2 regions of the Nocardioides sp. ChNu-99 genome follow, and region 2 is predicted to be linked to the other one. Evidence: riboswitches for the same ligand, from Rfam matches in the RefSeq annotation. Region 2 holds a riboswitch; the other holds the start of a gene.

Region 1 (10,081 bases), on a different contig from region 2:
TCGAAGTGGGTGGCGGTCTGGCGGTAGTACGTCGTCAGCCACGGGATCGCGCCCAGCACGCACGCGGCCACGACGGCGATCGGCACGAAGAGCAGCGCCCACGGGCCCATCTGCGTGCCGATGCCGATGAAGCCGAGCAGCAGCGGGAAGGCGAACTGCCCCAGCACGCGCACCGGGCCGATGACGAGCATCCGCTTGTCGAGGCGCGTCCAGCCGTCGTCCGGGTCGACCGGCCGGTCGTACGGCGGGGGGTGCAGCTCGCTCACGTCGCGTCGTCCCGGGTGGCGGAGGTGATGGCCGTGAGGTCGGCGACGAGCTCGCGGGCCAGTTGCTCGTCGAGGCACTCGATGCTGATCGGGCCGGCCGCCGACGCGGTGGTGACGGTCAGCGACCGCAGGCGGAACATGCGTTGGATCGGCCCCTGCGAGGAGTCGACCGTCTGCACGCGCGACAGCGGGGCCACCCGCTCGTCGATGCTCAGCCAGCCGCTGCGGGTGTGGACGGCGTCGCCGGTGACCTCCCACCGGTGGATGCGGTAGCGCAGCGGCGGCATCACGACGACCTCGACGAGCAGGACCACGACGGACGCGACGAGGAGCAGCGTGAACCACCACGGCCGCTCGCCCCACAGCACCCAGGCCACCGCCAGGCCGATCACCGGGAGCGACGTCGCCAGCGCCGCGGTGAGCCGCCAGTAGCCGCGGGCGCGCGGCGACACCTGGTGCGCCGGGAGGCGCAGGGCGACGGGGGTCGGGTCCGCGGGCGGATCCTGCCGGGGCGGCGACGTCGGGGTGCTCACGGAGCGAGCCTCCCACGCCGCACCGACGGGGCGGCCGCAGATGTGAGCGGCGGGTGCGGCGCGCCGTACACTCGCGCCCCGTGGCTCTCACCATCGGCATCGTCGGTCTCCCCAACGCAGGCAAGTCGACGCTCTTCAACGCGCTGACGAAGAACGACGTGCTCGCGGCGAACTACCCGTTCGCCACGATCGAGCCCAACGTCGGCGTCGTGGGCGTGCCCGACGAGCGCCTCGCGGTGCTCGCGGAGATCTTCGGCTCCGCCAAGGTGCTGCCCGCGACCGTCGAGTTCGTCGACATCGCCGGCATCGTCCGCGGCGCGAGCGAGGGCGAGGGCCTGGGCAACAAGTTCCTCTCCCACATCCGCGAGTCGGCCGCCATCTGCCAGGTCACCCGCGTGTTCCGCGACGAGGACGTCACCCACGTCGACGGCGAGGTCAACCCCGCCAACGACATCTCGACCATCCAGACCGAGCTGATCCTGGCCGACCTGCAGACGGTCGAGAAGGCGATCCCGCGGCTGGAGAAGGAGGCGCGGGCCAAGAAGGAGCTCGCCGCGACCCTCGCCGCGGCCAAGGAGGCGCTCGGCCACCTCGAGGCCGGTACGCCGATCATCGCCACCTCGGTCGACCGCGAGCTCGTGCGCGAGCTGTCGCTGCTGACCGCCAAGCCGTTCATCTACGTCTTCAACTGCGACGCCGACGAGCTCGCCGACGAGGAGCTCAAGCAGAAGATGCGCGACCTCGTCGCGCCCAGCGAGGCGATCTTCCTCGACGCGAAGTTCGAGGCCGAGCTGGTCGAGCTCGGCGACGACGACGAGGCCCGCGAGATGCTCGCCGAGACGGGCGTCGACGAGCCCGGCCTCGACGTGCTCGCCCGCGTCGGCTTCGACACCCTCGGCCTGCAGACCTACCTGACCGCCGGCCCCAAGGAGACACGGGCCTGGACGATCAAGAAGGGCTCGACCGCCCCCGAGGCCGCCGGCGTCATCCACACCGACTTCCAGCGCGGCTTCATCAAGGCCGAGATCGTCTCGTTCGACGACCTCGTCGCCGCGGGCTCGATGCAGAAGGCCAAGGAGGCCGGCAAGGTCCGCATGGAGGGCAAGGACTACGTCATGGCCGACGGCGACGTGGTGGAGTTCCGCTTCAACGTGTGAGCCGCGCAGCGGCAGACGCCCTGCCACCCACGCCCGCCGTCGGTGACCATCGGCCGCCGACGACGAGCGTGGGTGTCAGTGCTTCGGGCGCGAGCGTCGGTTCTTCGCCGACGCCACCGCCTTCTTGATCTTGGCCTGGTTGTGCGGCTTGCGGGCCTCGTCGTACAGCTTCTTGCCGATCCCGATCACAGCGGCGCTCCTCAACAGCTTCATGGAGGTTCGGTACCCACCGCCCGCTGGCTCACCCGCCGTGGGAGCGTGGTCGGCGCGCCCGGTGGGTAACGGGTGCGGAGCGCGACGACCCCAGCAGGGCCACGACGAGCCAGCCGATCCGGAGGAGGAGCCGCATGCCGCCGCAGATCATCGCCGGCCGCTACCGCATCGAGCGGGAGATCGGACGCGGGGGGATGGGCAGCGTCTGGCTGTGCCACGACGAGGTCCTCGGCCGGGCGGTGGCCGCCAAGCAGGTCGGCAAGCTGCCGGGCGAGTCGACGCCCGACATGGCCCGCGCGATGCGGGAGGCGCGCTCGCTCGCGGCGCTCAACCACCGCAACGTCGTGTCGGTGTACGACGCCATCCAGGACGGCGACCACATCTGGATGGTCATGGAGTACGTCGCGGGCCGGACCCTCTCGCAGATCGTCGCCGAGGAGGGTCCGTTGTCGCCGGCGCGCGTCGCCCGGATCGGCGCGCAGGTCGCCGACGGTCTGGTGGCCGCCCACCACCGCGGCACGGTGCACCGCGACGTGAAGCCCGGCAACATCCTGGTCACCGAGGACGACGTCGCGAAGATCTCCGACTTCGGCATCGCCCGCACCTCCGGGGACGACCAGCTGACGCGCTCCGACATCGTCGTCGGGAGCCCGGCGTTCTTCTCGCCCGAGCTGGCCCGCGGTGAGGAGCCCAGCCGGGCCGCCGACGTCTGGGCGCTCGGGGCCACGCTGTACACGGCGGTGGAGGGCGCTCCGCCGTACCCCGAGCAGGGCAACGCCATCGCGCTGCTCGCCACGATCGCCACGCAGCGCCCGCCGCAGCCGCAGCGGGCGGGCGTCCTCGGCGACGTCCTCGCCCGGATGATGGACCCCGACCCGGTGTCCCGCTGGTCGATGGACGACGCCGCCCACGCCCTGCGCCGCGTGGCGGTGCGGCACGGCTCCGGGGAGGCGCTGCCGCGCTCGGGAGCGTTCCTGGGCCCGACCACGCCGGCGTCGCCGGCCGAACCGGTCGCCGAACCGGTCGCCGTACCCGTCGCCACGCAGGCGCGCCCGGCACCGCCCCCGCCCGTCGCACCGGACCCGCCCGACGACCGCGCCCATCGGAGGCGCTGGTCGCTCGTCGCCGCGCTCGCGCTCCTCGCCGTGCTGGGCGGCGTCGCGTTCCTCGTCTGGGGCCAGGGCGACGACGACCAGCAGAGCGCCGACGACCGCGCGAGCGCCACCCCCACCAGCGAGGCCCCGGCGAGCACGGCCACCGAGGACGAGCCGACGAGCCCGGAGCCGAGCGCCTCGACCTCCGAGCCCGCGCCCACGACGACCACCTCCGCGCCCGACGACGAGGCCGGCCGTGCCGCGTTCGTCGAGTCCTACTACGGGGCGCTGCCCGGCGACACCGCGACGGCGTGGGCGATGCTCGGCAGCGGCTTCCAGGCCGAGATCGGCAGCCTCGACAACTACGAGGGCTTCTGGGCGACGATCGATGCCGTGTCGGTCGACGACGTCCAGCCGGCGGGCGAGGACGCGGTCGACGTGTCCCTCACCTACACCACCGACGGGTCGTCGCAGAGCGAGGTCCGTCGGCTCTACCTGGAGCCCACGGACGGCGGCTACGTCATCGTCGACGACGAGGTCACCGGCTGACCGGCGGCCGCGTCGGGTACCTGCCCCGGTCCACGCCTACCCCCGGAGGCCCCCGTGTTCCTGTTCTTCAGCAACCGCCTCGGTTGCTTCGGCTCGATCCTGCTCTCGCTGGCGCTCACCGCGCTGCTCGTCCTGGTGCTGGTCGTCCTCTGACCCGTCCGACGTGACCCACCGGGCCGGTACGGCGCTCGCCGTACCGCTCAGCCGCCCGCCGCGTGCCACCACCGCGGGGGCGCGTCCACGAGGTACCACGCCACCCACGTGACGGGGAACAGCGCGCCGGCCGCCGCCGCGCGCACCCGTCCCGCACCGCGCCGCCGGCTGCCGCGCGCGGTGAGCACGGCGAGCGCGAGCGGCAGTGCCGCCACCGCCGCAGCCACCCAGACGAGCTCCATGCCGAGCAGTGTGGCCCAGGCGCGGCCGCCGCGCACCCCCCTGCTCGCCGGGCGCTGAGACCGCGGGCCCCGCGCGCGGCGCCCCCGTGCTACGTTCCGACCCGAGTCGATCGCATCCGAACGGATGCCAGGGAACACCGGTGGGAATCCGGGACTGGCGCGCAGCGGTGAGGGAGACGGCGACACCAGGTGCCACTGGGGCGGGAGCCCTGGGAAGGCGGTGTCGTCGGCCGATCCCGAGTCCGAAGACCTGTCGGCTCACGTGTTCGACAGCGGGCCCTCGCGCACAGGGCCCCGGACCCGAGAGGCACCTCGCCGTGGACCCGTCACCCCGTCCCGAACCCACCACCGGCCCCACCCCGTGAGCCACGGGAAGCGGACCCGGACCGCGCGCCCCCGCCGGCGCCTGCCGTTCTGGCCGCTCGTCCTCGTGCTGTCCGCGGCCGCGCTCGCGAGCATCGTCGTGTCGCTGGCCTTCGGGTCCGAGGCGATCCCCGTCGGCGAGGTCGTGTCGGCGGTGACCGACCGCCTCGCCGGGCGCGAGCCGGGCCGCTGGGACGTGATCGTGTGGGAGCTGCGCCTGCCGCGGGCGCTGCTGGCCTTCATCGTGGGCGCCGGCCTGGCCGTGGCCGGCGCCGGCATGCAGACCCTGGTGCGCAACCCGCTGGCCGACCCGTACCTGCTGGGCATCAGCTCGGGGGCGTCCGTCGGCGCGACGGCGGTCATCACCATGGGGGTGCTCGGCGCGCTCGGCATCTACGCCATCTCCGTCGGCGCCCTGCTGGGCGCCCTCGTGGCCGCGCTCCTCGTGTGGCTGGTGGCGACCGCGCAGGGCGGCCTGACGCCGCTGCGCCTCGTGCTCTCCGGGGTCGTCCTCTCCTCGGGGCTGTCGGCGATCGCCTCGTTCCTCGTCTTCCTCAGCGACGACCCGCGCGCCGCCAACTCCGTCATGTTCTGGATGCTCGGCAGCGTCGGCGGCGCGACCTGGGAGAAGCTCGTGATCCCCGCCGTCGTCGTCGCGGTGGCGACCGTGGCCATGGTCGCGATCCACCGGTGGATGGACGCCCTCGCGGCCGGTCCCGAGACCGCGTCGGCGCTCGGCGTCAGCGTGGGCGGGCTGCGCACCACCCTCTTCGTGGGCCTCGCGGTGCTCGTCGGCGTGCTGGTCGCGGTGAGCGGCGGCATCGGCTTCGTGGGCCTCATCGTGCCCCACGCCGCCCGGCTGGTCGTCGGCGCGCAGCACCGCGTCGTGCTGCCGGTCGCGGCGCTCGGCGGCGGTCTGTTCCTGCTCTGGGTCGACGTGGTGGCCCGCCTCGCGGTGCGGCCCCAGGAGATCCCCCTGGGGGTCGTGACCGGGGTCGTCGGCGCGCCGCTCTTCCTGCTGCTCATGGGCCGGGGCCGCTACGAGTTCGGCGGCGGCCGGTGAGCGCCGGGAGCCCGTCGCAGGCGCCCCCCGACCTGGCGCTGCGCCTGCGCGGCGTCACGGCCCGTCTCGGCGGGCGGGAGGTCCTGCGCGACGTGGACCTCGACGTACCCCGGGGAGGCCGGCTCGGGATCGTCGGCGTCAACGGGGCCGGCAAGACTACCCTGCTGCGCGTGCTGGCCGGCGTGCTGCACCCCGGGGCGGGCGACGTGCTCATCGCCGACGCCGCCGGCCGGCTCGAGGACAGCCACGACGTGTCGACCCGGGAGCGGGCCCGCCGCCTGGCCTACGTGCCCCAGGAGGAGGTGGTCGCGGCCGAGCTGCTGGTCGGCGAGATGGTGGCGCTGGGCCGCGTCCCGCGCGCCCGGCCCTGGTCCCGCGGGGGTACGGCGGAGCGCGAGGTCGTGCTCGCCTCGCTGGCCGCCGTCGGCCTGGCCGACCGCGTCGACGACCCCTGCGACCAGCTCTCCGGCGGCGAGCGCCGCCGCGCGGTGCTGGCCCGCGGCCTGGCCCAGCAGTGCCCGGTCATGCTGCTCGACGAGCCCACCAACCACCTCGACGTCTCCTGGCAGCTGCGCCTGCTCGAGGTGCTGGCCGAGCGCGCCGAGACGCTCGTCGCCACCATCCACGACCTCGACCTGGCCCTGCGCTTCTTCGACGTCGTCGCCGTCGTCGGGTGGCCCGACCCCGACCGGCGGGGTGCCGGGCCCGCCGGCCTCGTCGCCGTCGGCCGTCCCGAGGACGTGCTGAGCGCCCCCAACGTCGCGGCCCACTTCGGGGTCGGGTCGACCCAGGTCGCCCACCCCCACCTCGACCAGTCCCACCTCCTCATCCACGCCCGGAAGGACCTCTCGTGAGCAGCAGCGCCCCCGCCCGCCTCGTCGGCCTCGTCTCGCTCGCCCTCGGCGCCTCCCTGCTCGCCGGCTGCGGGGCGGACGACCCCGGCTCGGCCGCCGCGGGCGGCATCACCGTGGAGAACTGCGGCGAGGACCTGACCGTCGCCGAGCCCGTCACCGAGCTCTACGCCTACGACGGCGGCATCATCTCGATCGCCCTCGCCGCGGGCGCGCGCGAGGAGCTCGTCGCCGTCACCGGCATGGCGCGGGACCAGGACGTGCTCGAGCTCGCCTACCCCGACGACCGTGTCGACGAGCTCGAGGTCGTCGGCGACCAGTTCCCGACGCTGGAGAACGTCCTCGCCGTCGACCCGCAGCTGATGTTCGCCGGGTGGGGCTACGGGTTCAGCGAGGCCCGCAACCTCGTGCCCGACATGGTCGAGGAGCACGACATCGCGACCTACCTGCTGAGCGAGACCTGCCAGCAGGACGACGGCGGCCGCGGCACGATGGACGCCTGGACGGCCCTGACGACCGACCTGCGCAACATCGGCGAGCTCACCGGCCACGCCGGGACCGCCGAGCAGGTGGTCGCCGACATCGAGGCCCGTCGTACCGCGCTGCAGGAGGCGCCGCAGCCCGCCGAGGCGCCGACGGCGTTCCTCTTCGACTCCGGCACCGACGCGATCTTCACCTCGGGCTCGTACGGCGGGCCCCAGGCCATCTTCGACGCCGCCGGCGTCACCAACGCCACGGCCGACGTCGACGACACCTGGACCGAGGTCGGCTGGGAGACGCTCGCCGCCGCCGACCCCGACGTCATCTTCTTCGTCGACTACCCGGGCCAGTCCTTCGAGGACAAGGTCGAGGTGCTGCGCTCCAACCCGGCGTCGCGCGACCTGGCGGCGGTGCGCGAGGAGCGCTTCGTGAACCTGCCCTACGCGCTGTGGGTCTCGAGCCCGCTCAACATCGACGCCGCCGAGTGGGTACGGCGGGCGGTCGAGCACTACGGGTTCGCCCCGGAGTCGGGCATCGAGCCGACCCTCGACATCACCGCGCTCGACGAGCTGACCGGGAACGAGTGGATCGGCTGACGCCGAGGCCCTCCCGTTCGTGCGGGGTCGCGGTGGCGGAGGGCGAGCCGTCGCCGGCCTGCTGTCGCAGGTGCGCTCAGCGCGACCGCACCTGCCGCACGAGGTCGGCGGCGGCCTCGGGCCACGACGGGTGCTCGAAGGTGAAGCCCGCCTCGAGCAGCCGCCCGGGCACGACGCGGCGGCTCTTGAGGAGCAGCTCCGTGTCGCTGCGCAGCGCGAACGCCCCGAGCGCGGCCATCCACCGCGTGGCCGGCAGGCCGGGGCGGTGGCCCCACTCCCGGCGCAGGGCGCGCATCAGCTCTCGCTGGGGGAGCGGCTCCGGGGCGGCGACGTTGACCGGCCCGTCGATGTCGTCGCGCTCGAGGAGCAGCAGGACGGCGCGGACGAGGTCGTCCTCGTGGATCCACGAGACGTACTGCCCGCCGCCCGCCACCGGCCCACCCACGCCGAGGCGCGCCATCCACAGCAGGTAGTCGAGGATGCCGCCGCGGTCGGGGCTCATCACGAGGGCGGTGCGCAGCGCCACGCGGCGGGTGGCGGGCGTCGCCGCCTCCGCCTGCGCCGCCTCCCAGCTCCGCGCGATCCGCACGCTGTACTCCCAGTACAGGGGTACGTCGGGCTCCTCGCCGCCGATGACGCCGTGGGTCTCGTCGTGGGCGGGGCCGCGCGTGTCGGCGTAGATCGTCGCGGTGCTCATCTGCAGCCACACCCGGGGCGGCCGTTCCGCCTGCGCGATCGCGGCGCCGACGACCCGGGTCGAGGTGACCCGCGAGTCCATCATCTGCCGCAGGTTGCGGTCGGTGTAGCGGCAGTTGACGGAGCGGCCGGCGAGGTTGACGACGGCGTCGACCCCGTCGAGCTCCTCGGCCCACGGGCCGACGGTGCGCCCGTCCCACACCACGTGCCGCACGCCCGGCTCGAGGGCCTCCGGACGCCGGCTGAGCACGACGACGTCGTGCCCCTCCGCCGCCAGCGCCCGCCGCAGGATGCCTCCGACCTGCCCGGTCCCGCCGGGTATCACGATCCTCATGGGCTGACCGTAGCGCAGAACTGAACGCGTTCAAATAGGCGGCGGGCCTAGGACGCGACAGGATGCCCCGGTGACCGGACCAGAGCACCCGAGCGCTGTCGACATGGCGGGCCCACCAGCGCCGTGAGATCCCTCCTCGAACGGCTGCGCGGCTGTAGGTCGGGCTCGTTCCGGGAGCCCGCGGACTCCGGAGACGCCCGGGCCCTGAGCGCCGCCTGGGCGGCGGCGTGGCCGGGACACGCGCCCGACGCGTGGGAGGTCCGGGCGCTGCCAGGCGCCCACCACGTGCGGCTCGACGGACTGGCCGACGGCCGGCTGCCGCACGGTGACGCGGACGACGCCGACGTGGTGGACCTCTACCTCCGGCTCGTCCGGCGGCTGCGCAAGCTGCACGAGGACGAGCCCCTCGTGATCGTCGGGCACGAGTACGGGCGACGCAACATCATGGCTGGCCACTTCCGGAGGGCGTTCCCCGAGGCATGGCCCTGGCGGACCGACCGTCCGTACGGGGGCGTGCAGCGCGGCGGTGAGCCCATCACGTACTTCTGGGTCGTGGGTCCCGGGGTAGAGGCCGGTGAGCTGCGCCGTCTGCTGCGGGAGATCGTCCGCGACGAGGCGCTCACGGTCGTCCTGGCCCCGTCGTCCTTCACGTGGCTGTTCTACCCCTTCGGGCAGGCGGGCGACCTCGCCGTCGTCGACCGTTGGCGCTTCGACCTCGTGCTCGCCGAGTTCGAGGCGTGGGTGTGCCACCACGACGACGTCCCGGACGACGGGTTCCCGCCCGGCGCCTAGGGTGGCCGCCGTACCCCCAGCCGAGGAGGCAGCCATGGCCACCGTCGTCCTGTTCCACCACGCCCAGGGCCTGACGGACGGCGTCCTCGGGTTCGCCGAGCGCCTCCGCGAGGCCGGCCACGAGGTCCACACCCCCGACCTCTTCGACGGGCGCACGTTCGACACGGTCGTCGACGGGGTCAACCACGTCGCCGACATCGGCTTCCCGGCGATGCTGCAGCGCGGGGCGGCCGCGGTCGGCCACCTCCCGACCGAGCTCGTGTACGCCGGGTTCTCCCTCGGCGTGCTGCCCGCGCAGATGCTCGCGCAGGGTCGTACGGGCGCCCGAGGTGCGCTGCTCCTCGAGGCCTGCGTGCCGCCCAGCGAGTTCGGCGACCGCTGGCCCGACGAGGTCCCGGTGCAGGTGCACGGCATGACCGAGGACCCGTACTTCGCGGGCGAGGGCGACCTCGATGTCGCCCGGGCGCTCACCGCGCAGGTCGAGGGCGGCGAGCTGTTCCTCTACCCCGGGGACGCGCACCTGTTCGCCGACCCGACGCTGCCGTCGTACGACGAGGAGGCCGCCGGCCTGCTCATCGACCGCGTCCTGGCCTTCCTGGAGCGGGTGGACGCCCGGGCCTGAGCCAGGACGTCAGGAGCGCGGGCCCGTGCTGCCGCCGCGGTCGAGCTCGGCGGTCGTCATCGCGCGCAGCGCCCCGG
Region 2 (10,081 bases):
TTCGCGACCGTGAACTCGACGCCGCTGGCGCGGGCGGAGAGCAGGTCGGTGTCGGACGTCGAGACGAGCGCGATGCGGGTCACGGGGTTCCTCCTCGGGGTTCACGCCCCGTCGGGTCAGGACCGCCGACGGTCAGTGTCTGGCTGGCCCGCGCCGCCGTCGGCGTCGCGAGGGTCACAGTGGCGGAACCGCCCCGGAGTCGCGCCGGGTTCCTGGATCCGTCGGCGGAAGGTCGTCGGCAGCCTAGGGCACGGACCACCGCTGCCGGCACGGACCACTAGGGTTCCGCACGTGGTGACCCTCGCGGACCTCCAGGTCAGGACCCTCGGTGAGCCGACGGTCGAGTCCCCCCTCGCCTCCTACGTCGAGGGCCGCACGACGAACCAGTACTACGTCGCCGAGGGCGACCGGATCCTCATGGACGACACCCTCGCGCTCATCGACGCCCGCGGCGTCCCCCGCGAGGACCTCCCGACCTTCGAGGCCGGCGGCCCCCGCGCCCGGATCTTCTTCGAGCCGTCGCGGACCCGCGCCGCCGTCGTCACCTGCGGCGGGCTGTGCCCCGGGCTCAACAACGTCATCCGCGCGCTCGTGCGCTCGCTCGACGACCACTACGGCGTCACCGAGGTCGTCGGGTTCCGCAACGGGTACGCCGGCCTCGACCCCGCGAGCGGGCTGGCGCCGGTGGCGCTCACCCGCGAGTACGTCGCCGACATCCACGAGCGCGGCGGCACCGTGCTGGGCTCGTCACGCGGCGCCCGCGACCCGGGCGTCATGGTCGACACCCTCGTCGAGCACGCCATCGACATCCTCTTCGTGGTCGGCGGCGACGGCTCGATGCGCGGCGCCCACGCGCTGTCGGAGGAGTGCGCGCGCCGCGGCCTGCCGATCGCGATCGTCGGGGTGCCCAAGACCATCGACAACGACATCCCTCACATCGGGCAGAGCTTCGGCTTCCAGACCGCCTTCGCGCGCGCCGCGCAGTCGATCACCGCCGCCAAGGTCGAGGCCCAGGCGGCGGTCAACGGCGTCAGCATCGTGCAGACCATGGGCCGCCACGCGGGCTTCATCGCCTGCTACTCGGCGCTGGCCGCGCAGACCGCCAACTTCGTGCTCATCCCCGAGGTGCCCTTCTCCCTGGAGGGGCCCGGCGGCCTGCTCGCCCACGTGCGCCAGCGCGTCGCCGACCGCGGGTACGCCGTGATCGTGGTCGCCGAGGGCGTCGGTCCGCACCTCCTCCCGGGCGGCGAGGCGACGGCGGACGCGACCGACGCGTCGGGCAACCAGGTGCTCGGCGACCCCGGCCGCTACCTGCGCCAGCGCATCCGCGACGACTTCGCCGAGCACGGCGAGGAGGCGACGCTGCGCTACTTCAACCCCGGCTACTTCATCCGGTCCGTGCCCGCCGACCCCGCCGACGCCGTCTACTGCGCGCGCCTCGCGCAGAGCGCCGTGCACGCCGCCATGTCGGGGCGCACCGACGTGGTGGTCGGGCGCCGCAAGCACCGCTTCGTCAACGTGCCCATCCCCGCCGTGACGAAGCGGGCGCACAGCGTCTCCCCCGACGGCGACCTGTGGCTCAGCGTGCTGGAGTCGACGGCCCAGCCGCGCCAGATGCTCTGAGGCGCAGCCCGGCGCGACGGCGTACCCTCCCCGCCCGTGACCTCCCACGCCTTCAGCGACCCCGAGCGCGCCGCCGTCTACCGCGCCATCGGCGAGCGCCGCGACGTGCGCCGGTTCGTGCCGGGCGCGACGGTGCCCGACGAGGTGCTCGCGCGGCTGCTCGCTGCCGCGCACGCCGGGCCGAGCGTCGGGCTGATGCAGCCGTGGCGCTTCGTGCGGATCACCCGCCCCGACCTGCGCGAGGGCATCCACGCCCTGGTGGAGGCCGAGCGGCACGCGACCGCGGCGGCGCTCGACGAGCGGGCGGCGGAGTTCCTGCGGCTCAAGGTCGAGGGCGTGCGCGAGTGCGCCGAGCTGCTGGTCGTCGCGCTGCGCGAGGGTCGGGAGCCGCACGTCTTCGGGCGGCGCACCATGCCGCACATGGACCTGGCGTCGGTGGCCTGCGCGATCCAGAACCTGTGGCTCGCCGCCCGGGCCGAGGGCCTGGGCACGGGGTGGGTGTCGATCTTCGACCCCGTGGCCCTCGCCGAGCTGCTCGGCATGCCCGACGGTGCCGAGCCCGTGGCCGTGCTGTGCCTGGGCCCGACGCCCCACTTCGACGAGCGTCCGACGCTGGAGCTCGACGGCTGGACGACCGCCCGGCCGCTCGCGGACTTCGTCACCGCCGACGGTTGGTAGTCTCGCCGCGCCAGTCGACCCCGCGAGGGGCAGGGAACCCGGTGCGACTCCGGGGCTGACGCGCAGCGGTGTGGGTGACGGGCGGGACCTCCTCGAGAGGGGCCACTGGGGGTGATCCCCCTGGGAAGGCGTCCCGGCCGGTCGACCCCGAGCCCGAAGACCTGCTGGCACCCGGTGGCACCCGCCACCGGTGTCGAGGACGGGCTCCGCGTGACGAGCCCCGGCACGGACGAGGTCTCCCATGGTCGCCACCCGCACGCGCACCGACCTGTGCCCCGGCGTCGCCCGGCCCTGGCCCGCCGAGGACGGCGGCCTCGTGCGGCTGCGGCTCGTCGGCGGCGCCACCGACGCCGGCACGCTCCGGGCCGTCGGCCGGGTCGCCGCTGCCCACGGTGACGGGGACGTGCACCTGACGCGGCGCGCCAACCTGCAGCTGCGCGGCCTCACGCTGGAGGACGGCCGGCTGCTGCCCGCGGCCGACGCCGCCGTCGAGGCCACCGGTCTCCTGCCCTCGCGCAGCCACGAGCTGGTGCGCAACGTGCTCGTCTCGCCCCTCACCGGGGTCGAGGGGGGACGTGCCGACCTGCGACCGGTCGCCCGGGCGCTCGACGAGGCCCTGCGGGCGGACCCGGCGCTGGCCGGGCTCTCCGCGCGGTTCCTCTTCGTGCTCGACGACGGCCGCGGCGACGTGCTCGGCCGCCCCACCGACGTCGGCCTCGTCGCGCTCGACGCGACCACCGCGCAGGTGCGCTGGGGCTCGGCGGGCTGGGGCCCGGTGGTGCCGCTGGAGGGCGCCGTGCCGGCCCTGCTGGGCGTCGCCCACGAGTTCCTCGTCGCCCGCGGCGAGGGCCCGGAGGCCCCGTGGCACGTCGACGAGCTCGACGCACCCCTCCCCCTGCCCGCGGGCGCGCCGGACCCGCGCGTGCCCGCGGCGGCCGAGCCCCCGCCGTACGGGCCGGTGGGCGGCACCCACGACCACGTCGCGGTGCCCGAGGGGGTGCTCACCCCGCCCCTGCTGGCGCGGCTGCTCGACGGGCTGCCCGACGACGCGCCCGTGGTCGTCACGCCCTGGCGCTCCCTGCTGCTGCCCGTCGTCGTCGCCCCCGCGGCCGCCGCGGAGCTGCGGCGCCCGACCCGGCGCTACGCCTACGAGGGCTCGGGCGCGGCGATCTACGTCGACTCCTTCGCCACCATCCGCCGCGAGGTGCGGGCCGCCGGCGGGTTCGACCACCTCCCCCGGGGCGCCGACGGCGAGCCCGACCCGGACGTCGAGCGCGTCGTCGTGCGGATGGTGCACGGCACCGGGCAGACCGACCTCGCCCCCTCCGTCGTCGTGCACCCCGAGCTGGTGCGCGCCGCCCGGTCCGCGCTCGCGGCGGGGGCGCCGATCATCACCGACGCCCACATGGTGGCCACGGGCGTGACCCGCGCCCGCCTGCCCGCCGCCAACGAGGTGCTCTGCGCGCTGCGCGACCCCCGCGTCGGCGGGCTCGCCGCGGCCTGGGGCACCACGCGCTCCGCCGCCGCGATGTCGCTGCTCGCCGACCGGCTGCCCGGCTCCGTGGTGGCGATCGGCAACGCGCCCACCGCGCTGTTCCACCTCCTCGAGCTGCTCGCCGACGGCTGCCCGCCGCCCGCCGCGGTCGTCGGCTGCCCGGTCGGCTTCATCGGCGCCGCCGAGTCGAAGGAGGCGCTGGCCGCCTGGGCCGGCGCGCACGACCTGCCGTTCCTCACCGTCCACGGGCGCCGCGGCGGCTCGGCCATGACCGCCTCGGCCCTCAACGCGATCGCCCAGGAGGCGGAGTGAGCACCCCCGGCACGACCCCCGCTGTCACCCCCGCTGTCACCCCCGCTGTCACCCCCGCTGTCACCCCCGCCGTCACCCCCGGCCGCTTCCACGGCGTCGGCGTCGGGCCCGGCGACCCCGAGCTGGTGACGCTCAAGGCGGCGCGCCTCATCGCGGCCGCCGACGTCGTCGCCTTCCACGCCGGGCGTGGCAAGCAGTCGAACGCCCGCCGCATCGCCGCCGACCTCGTCCCGGCCGGCGCGATCGAGGAGGAGCTCGTCTACCCCGTCACCACGGGCGCGACCGACCACCCCGGCGGGTACGCCGGCGCGATGGCCGACTTCTACCTCGAGTCCGCGGCGCGGCTGGCCGCCCACCTCGAGGCGGGGCGCGACGTCGTGCTGCTCGCCGAGGGCGACCCGATGTTCTACGGGTCGTACATGTACATGCACGACGCCCTGTCCGAGCGCTTCTCGACCGAGGTCGTGCCGGGGGTGCCCGCGTTCGCCGCGGCCACCGCGACCGTCGCCGCGCCCCTCGTTCGTCAGACCGACGTGCTGACGATCCTGCCCGGCACCCTGCCCGAGACCGAGCTCGCGCGCCGGCTGGCGGACACGGACGGCGCGATCATCATGAAGCTCGGCCGCCGGTTCCCCGCGGTACGGCGCGCGCTCGCCGCCGCGGGCCGGCTCGAGCACGCCGTCTACGTCGAGCGGGCGTCGATGGCCTCCGAGCGGCACCTGCGCGTCGTCGACGTCGACCCGGACTCGGTGCCGTACTTCTCCCTCATCGTCGTCGCGGGCGACTCGCTGCACAGCGTGGGCCGGCGGACGGGGACCGTTGCCGCCGACGCGACGCGGCCGGCCGCGGTCGGCGCGGCCGGCGTCGTCGCCGCGGGCCCGGCCGAGCTCGCCGTCGTCGGGCTCGGCCCGGGGCCGGACCGCTGGCTGACGCCCGAGGCCTCCGCGGTGCTCGCGGAGGTGGACCACGTGGTCGGGTACGCGCCGTACGTCCGGCGGGTGCCGCACCGCGAGGGCCTGACGCGTCACGCCAGCGGCAACGCCGTGGAGGTCGACCGGGCCCGCCTCGCGCTCGACCTCGCGCTGCGCGGCGAGCGCGTCGCGGTGGTGTCCGGCGGCGACGCCGGGGTGTTCGGCATGGCGACCGCCGTGCACGAGGCGCAGGTCGCGGCGGCCGCGGAGGACCCGGCGTACGCCGCCGTGCCCGTGCGCGTCGTGCCGGGCGTCTCCGCGGTGCAGGCCGTGGCCGCCCGGGCGGGCGCACCGATCGGCGGCGACTTCGCGGTGATGAGCCTGTCGGACCGCCTCAAGCCGTGGGCCGTGGTGGAGCAGCGCCTGCGCGCCGCGGCGCAGGCCGACCTCGTGCTGGCGCTCTACAACCCGCGCTCGGCCAGCCGACCCGACCAGCTCGGCGACGCGCTGAAGGCGCTGCGGGAGGTGCGGGACGACGCCACGGTCGTCGTCGTCGGGCGCGACGTCGGCCGGGCCGAGGAGGAGCTGCGCGTGACGACGCTGGGCGAGCTCGACCCAGAGACGGTCGACATGAAGTGCCTGCTGATCATCGGCGCCACCCGCACCCGGGTGGACCACGGCCGCGTCTGGACGCCGCGCAGCGTGGACTGAGCGCTGCGCCGCCGGTCCGTGGCGCCGGCTCGTGGCGCCGGTTCGTGGGAGCAGCGCCGCGGAAAGCGTGGCGCTGCTACCACGAACGGGGCCGGGCGCGGGTCGTGGTGGGAGCGCCGCGGAAAGTGCGGCGCTGCTACCACGAACCGGTCAGGTGACGCGGTCGCGGCGGCGCGTGCGCTCGGCGAGCACGGCGGCGACCAGGCCCGCGACGAGGGGCACGACCATGGCCGTGCGCAGGGTGGTCGCGTCCGACAGCACGCCCACGAGCGGTGAGGTGGCCAGGAACCCGAGCCGCATGAGCCAGCCCGTCAGCGCCACCCCTGTGCCGACGGGCAGCCCCGGCACCCGGTCGGCGGCCGCGAACGCCGCCGGCACGAGCGTGGCGCTGCCGAAGCCCATGAGGGCGAACCCGAGGAGCACGAACGGGTACGACGCGCCCGCCACCACCGGCACGAGACCACCGGCGACGAGCAGGCCCCCGGCCCGGGCGACCGCGCCCCGGCCCCAGCGGTCGGTCATGGGGTCGCCGAGCAGCCGGCCGACGAACTGGCTGACGAGCACGACGGTGAGGCCGAGCCCCGCGACGACCGCGGGCGCCGCGGTCTCGCGGCCGAGGAGGAGCACCACCCAGTTGTTCGCCACGTCCTCCAGCAGCGTGCCGCAGACGGCGAGGAGCACGAGGGGCACGAGCAGGCGGTACGCCGCGCGCCGCGCGGCCGGGCGCGCCCGCTCCGCGCCGTCCGTCGTCGTCGCCGGGTCGCCCGCCGGGTCGCCGGCCGAGGCTGCGCCCGCGTCGGGCCGTGCCCCGTGCGGCAGCCGCGACAGGCGCGCCGCGAGCAGCGCCACCGCTGCCCACACGACGCCGTTCACGACCATCTGCAGCCCGATCGCCACGTCGGCGGCGGCCGCGGCGGCGCCGATCACCCCGCCGGAGGCGGCGCCCAGGCTCCAGATGGCGTGCAACGAGTTGATGATCGACCGCCCGGTCAGCCGCTCGACGGCGATGCCGTGGACGTTCTGGGCGGCGTCGACGACCGCGTCGAGGACGCCGCCGAGCACGAGGGCCGCGAAGAGCAGCGCCACGGTCCCGCTGACCCCGGCCACCCCCATGGCGACGGCCAGCAGCACCGAGCCGACGGCCGTCACCCGGGGCGCACCGAAGCGGCGGATGAGCGACGCGCCCGCCGCGGCCGCCGCGATCGCACCCGCGGGGAAGGCGACGACCGTCAGGCCGAACGCGGTGTCCGACAGGTCGAGGGCCCGCTTGATCTCCGGGTAGCGCGGCAGGAGCGCGCTGTAGAGCACCCCGTTGGTGAAGAACATGAGCGAGACGCCCAGGCGCGCACGTCCGACACGGGCGGCGAGGGCGGTGGAGGAGGCGGGAGCAGCGGGCACCGCGCGACCGTAGGTGGTTGACTGATCACGTGCAACGATCGAAACGCCACAAAGCGATCATGCAGGCCGTGACGGGCGGCGATGCCGTCACGATCGCCGCCCTGGTCGACCTGACGGGTGTCTCGGCGGTCACCATCCGCCGGGACCTTGCAGAACTGGCGGCCGCCGGGGCCGTGGTGCGGACCCACGGCGGCGTACGACGGGCGCGGCAGCGCGGCGTGCCCATGCCGTTCGCCACCCGGTCCGCAGCCGACCAGGAGCTCAAGTCGGCGCTCGCCGCGGTGGCGGCAGGACTCGTGGCGGACGAGGACGCGGTGGTCGTCGACAACGGCACGACCTGCCTGGCCGTGGCTCACGCGCTGGCCGGGCGCTCCGTCACGGCGCTCGCCCTGTCCCTGCACGCGGCCGCCGCCCTCGCAGCGCGGCCCGGCGCAACCGTCGTCGTGCCCGGCGGCGTCGTCGAGACGGACACGCTCGCGTTCGGCGGTGCGTCGGCCGTCGACGCCATCCGCGACTTTCGCGCCGACGTCGCCGTCATCGGCGCGTGCAGCGCCTCGCCCGCGCAGGGCCTGACGTCGACGACCCACGACGACGCGCGGCTCAAGCGGGCGGTGCTGGCCGGTGCGGCGCGACGCGTGCTGGTCGCCGCCCCCGGGAAGCTCGCGCGCACCTCGGCCTTCCGGTTCGGCGACGCCGCCGACCTCACCGACCTCGTGACGAGCACCGCCGCCGCGCCGGACCTGCTCGACGACTTCCGGGCCGAGGGCGTCGACGTGCACCTGGTGGACGTCGAACCCGACGAGGACGCGGACCCCCCTCGCTAGGCAGGGCGGCGCGGTGCGCCGTACCGGGTGGTGTCGCCCCCGGTTCGTGGTAGCAGCGCCGCGGAAGGTGTGGCGCTCCTACCACGAGCGGGCCCGGGGGCGGCTCCGCCGACCTCCCCGCAGACGACGACGCCCGCCGTACCGGACGGGGGCCGGTACGGCGGGCGCGGCGCGCGGGGCGGGGGGACCCGCGAGGGGGCCTCAGGCCACGTCGATCTCGGTGACGACGTCGACGTTGCCCTTGGTGGCGTGGGTGTAGGGGCAGATCTGGTGGCCGGTCTCGACCGCCTTCTCCGCGTCGGCCTGCGAGACGCCGCCGCCGAACTCGACGAAGAGCTTGACCGCGAGGCCGAAGCCGTGGTCCTCGCGCGGGCCGATGCCGACCTCGGCGGTGACGGAGACGTCCTCGAGCTTCACGCCGTGCTCCTTCGCGCCGGCCTTGAGCGCGCCGAGGAAGCAGGCCGCGTAGCCCGTCGCGAAGAGCTGCTCGGGGTTGGTGCCGCCGCCGGCGCCACCCATCTCCTTCGGGACGACGAGCTCGACGTCGATCTGGCCGTCGGAGGTCGAGGCGTGGCCGTTGCGGCCGTCGCCGGTCGCGGTGGCGGAGGCGGTGTACGCGATGGAGGTGGGCATCGTTTCTCCTTGTCGAACCCCCGGCGCGGCGGCCGGAAGCCATGTAGAGTGACTAGTACGTCTACATCAGACTGACACGTCGGAGCCCGCTACGCAAGGACCGGACATGAGCCCCACCACCAGCGACGCCCGCGCCGAGGCGCCGACCCTGCGCGGCCCCGCCGTGCGCGCCCGGATCCTCGAGGCGGCGACGCACCGCTTCTACGCCGACGGCATCCGCGCCGTCAGCGCCGACCGGCTCATCGCGGACGCCGGCATCTCGAAGGTGACCTTCTACCGGCACTTCGCCTCCAAGGACGACCTCGTGGTGGCCTACCTCGAGCGGGTCGCCGCCGAGGAGGAGCAGGCCCTCACCCGCGTGCGTGCCGCCCGCAGCGACGATCCCGCAGCGGTGCTGCTCTGGTACGCCGACCACGTCGCCGAGGTGAGCTGCGCCGAGAGCTTCCGGGGCTGCGCGTTCCTCAACGCCGCTGCGGAGATCGCCCAGGAGGACCACCCGGCCCGCGCGGTCGTGGCCGCCCACCGCGCCTTCCTGCTGCGCCAGGCGCGGGAGCTGCTCGCGGAGATGGGGCTCGGCGACGCCGCCGCGGAGCGCGCCGCACACGCCCTCCTCATGCTGCGCGACGGCGCGATGGTCGCGAGCAGCCTCGACGGTGACCCCGCCGGCACCGCCGCCGCGCTCGTCGCGGCCGGCGAGGCCGTGGTGCGCACCGCGCGCGGCTGAGCGCGGCCGGTCAGGCGCCCGGCCCGGTCCGCTTCAGCGAGCGGTCGCGGGCGGCGTCGTACAGGTAGGACTCCCCCGCCCCCTCGAGCCGCGCCCCGGCGAGCGCCCGGCCGACGAGGATCACCGCGGCCTGCCGCAGACCGGCCGCCTCGACCGCGTCGCCGATGCTCGCGAGCGTGCCGGTCAGCACCTGCTCCCCCGGCTGCGAGGCGCGGTAGACGACCGCCACCGGGCAGTCGTCGCCGTACGACGCAGCCAGGGCGGCGGCGAGCTCGCGGGTGCGGGTGATCGCGAGGTGGAGCACCAGCGTGGCGCCGGTGGCGGCGAACGCCTCCAACGACTCGCCCTCCGGCATGGCGGTCGAACGCGCCTGGGTGCGGGTCAGCACCACCGACTGGGCCACGAGCGGCACCGTCAGCTCGCGGCCCACGCGGGCCGCCGCGGCGGCGTACGCCGGCACCCCGGGCGTGACGTCCCACGTGACGCCCGCCGCGTCGAGGCGGCGGGTCTGCTCGAAGAGCGCTGAGTAGAGCGACGGGTCGCCCGAGGTCAGCCGCACCACGTCGCCGCCGGCGCGGTCGGCGGCGACCAGCTCAGCGGTGATGGAGTCGAGGTCGAGGTCCTGGGTGTCGACGAGCCGCGCACCGGGCCGGGCGTGCTCGAGCACGGCGGCGTCGAGGTAGGTGCCCGGGTAGAGCACCACGTCGGCATCCCCGAGCATCCGCGCGGCGCGCAGGGTCAGCAGGTCCGCGGCGCCGGGGCCGGCACCGAC

Evidence for each region. Region 2 has a riboswitch for cobalamin ahead of KK617_RS15040 (nitrite reductase). Riboswitches for the same ligand answer to the same signal wherever they lie in the genome.
Region 1: linked by a shared signal. The riboswitch ahead of KK617_RS11810 (iron ABC transporter permease) and the one ahead of KK617_RS15040 (nitrite reductase) in region 2 are both predicted to bind cobalamin.

What each region holds. Positions count from the first base shown of each region.
Region 1 is NZ_JAHWBL010000032.1:9,785-19,865, forward strand. Features, by position in the region: gene KK617_RS11780 (PH domain-containing protein) at 1-266, opposite strand, end outside; gene KK617_RS11785 (PH domain-containing protein) at 263-799, opposite strand; gene ychF (redox-regulated ATPase YchF) at 880-1,956, shown strand; gene KK617_RS11795 (hypothetical protein) at 2,032-2,169, opposite strand; gene KK617_RS11800 (serine/threonine-protein kinase) at 2,304-3,812, shown strand; gene KK617_RS11805 (hypothetical protein) at 4,013-4,207, opposite strand; cobalamin riboswitch at 4,298-4,480, shown strand; gene KK617_RS11810 (iron ABC transporter permease) at 4,614-5,633, shown strand; gene KK617_RS11815 (ABC transporter ATP-binding protein) at 5,630-6,487, shown strand; gene KK617_RS11820 (ABC transporter substrate-binding protein) at 6,484-7,560, shown strand; gene KK617_RS11825 (TIGR01777 family oxidoreductase) at 7,637-8,590, opposite strand; gene KK617_RS11830 (hypothetical protein) at 8,876-9,382, shown strand; gene KK617_RS11835 (dienelactone hydrolase family protein) at 9,417-10,004, shown strand; gene KK617_RS11840 (hypothetical protein) at 10,014-10,081, opposite strand, start outside.
Region 2 is NZ_JAHWBL010000054.1:9,648-19,728, forward strand. Features, by position in the region: gene cobN (cobaltochelatase subunit CobN) at 1-83, opposite strand, end outside; gene KK617_RS15030 (ATP-dependent 6-phosphofructokinase) at 292-1,623, shown strand; gene bluB (5,6-dimethylbenzimidazole synthase) at 1,660-2,301, shown strand; cobalamin riboswitch at 2,333-2,464, shown strand; partial or broken gene KK617_RS15040 (nitrite reductase) at 2,543-2,746, shown strand; gene KK617_RS15045 (precorrin-8X methylmutase) at 3,422-4,108, shown strand; gene KK617_RS15050 (precorrin-2 C(20)-methyltransferase) at 4,105-5,730, shown strand; gene KK617_RS15055 (MFS transporter) at 5,881-7,128, opposite strand; gene KK617_RS15060 (DeoR/GlpR family DNA-binding transcription regulator) at 7,158-7,952, shown strand; gene KK617_RS15065 (organic hydroperoxide resistance protein) at 8,154-8,585, opposite strand; gene KK617_RS15070 (TetR/AcrR family transcriptional regulator) at 8,692-9,309, shown strand; gene KK617_RS15075 (SAM-dependent methyltransferase) at 9,320-10,081, opposite strand, start outside.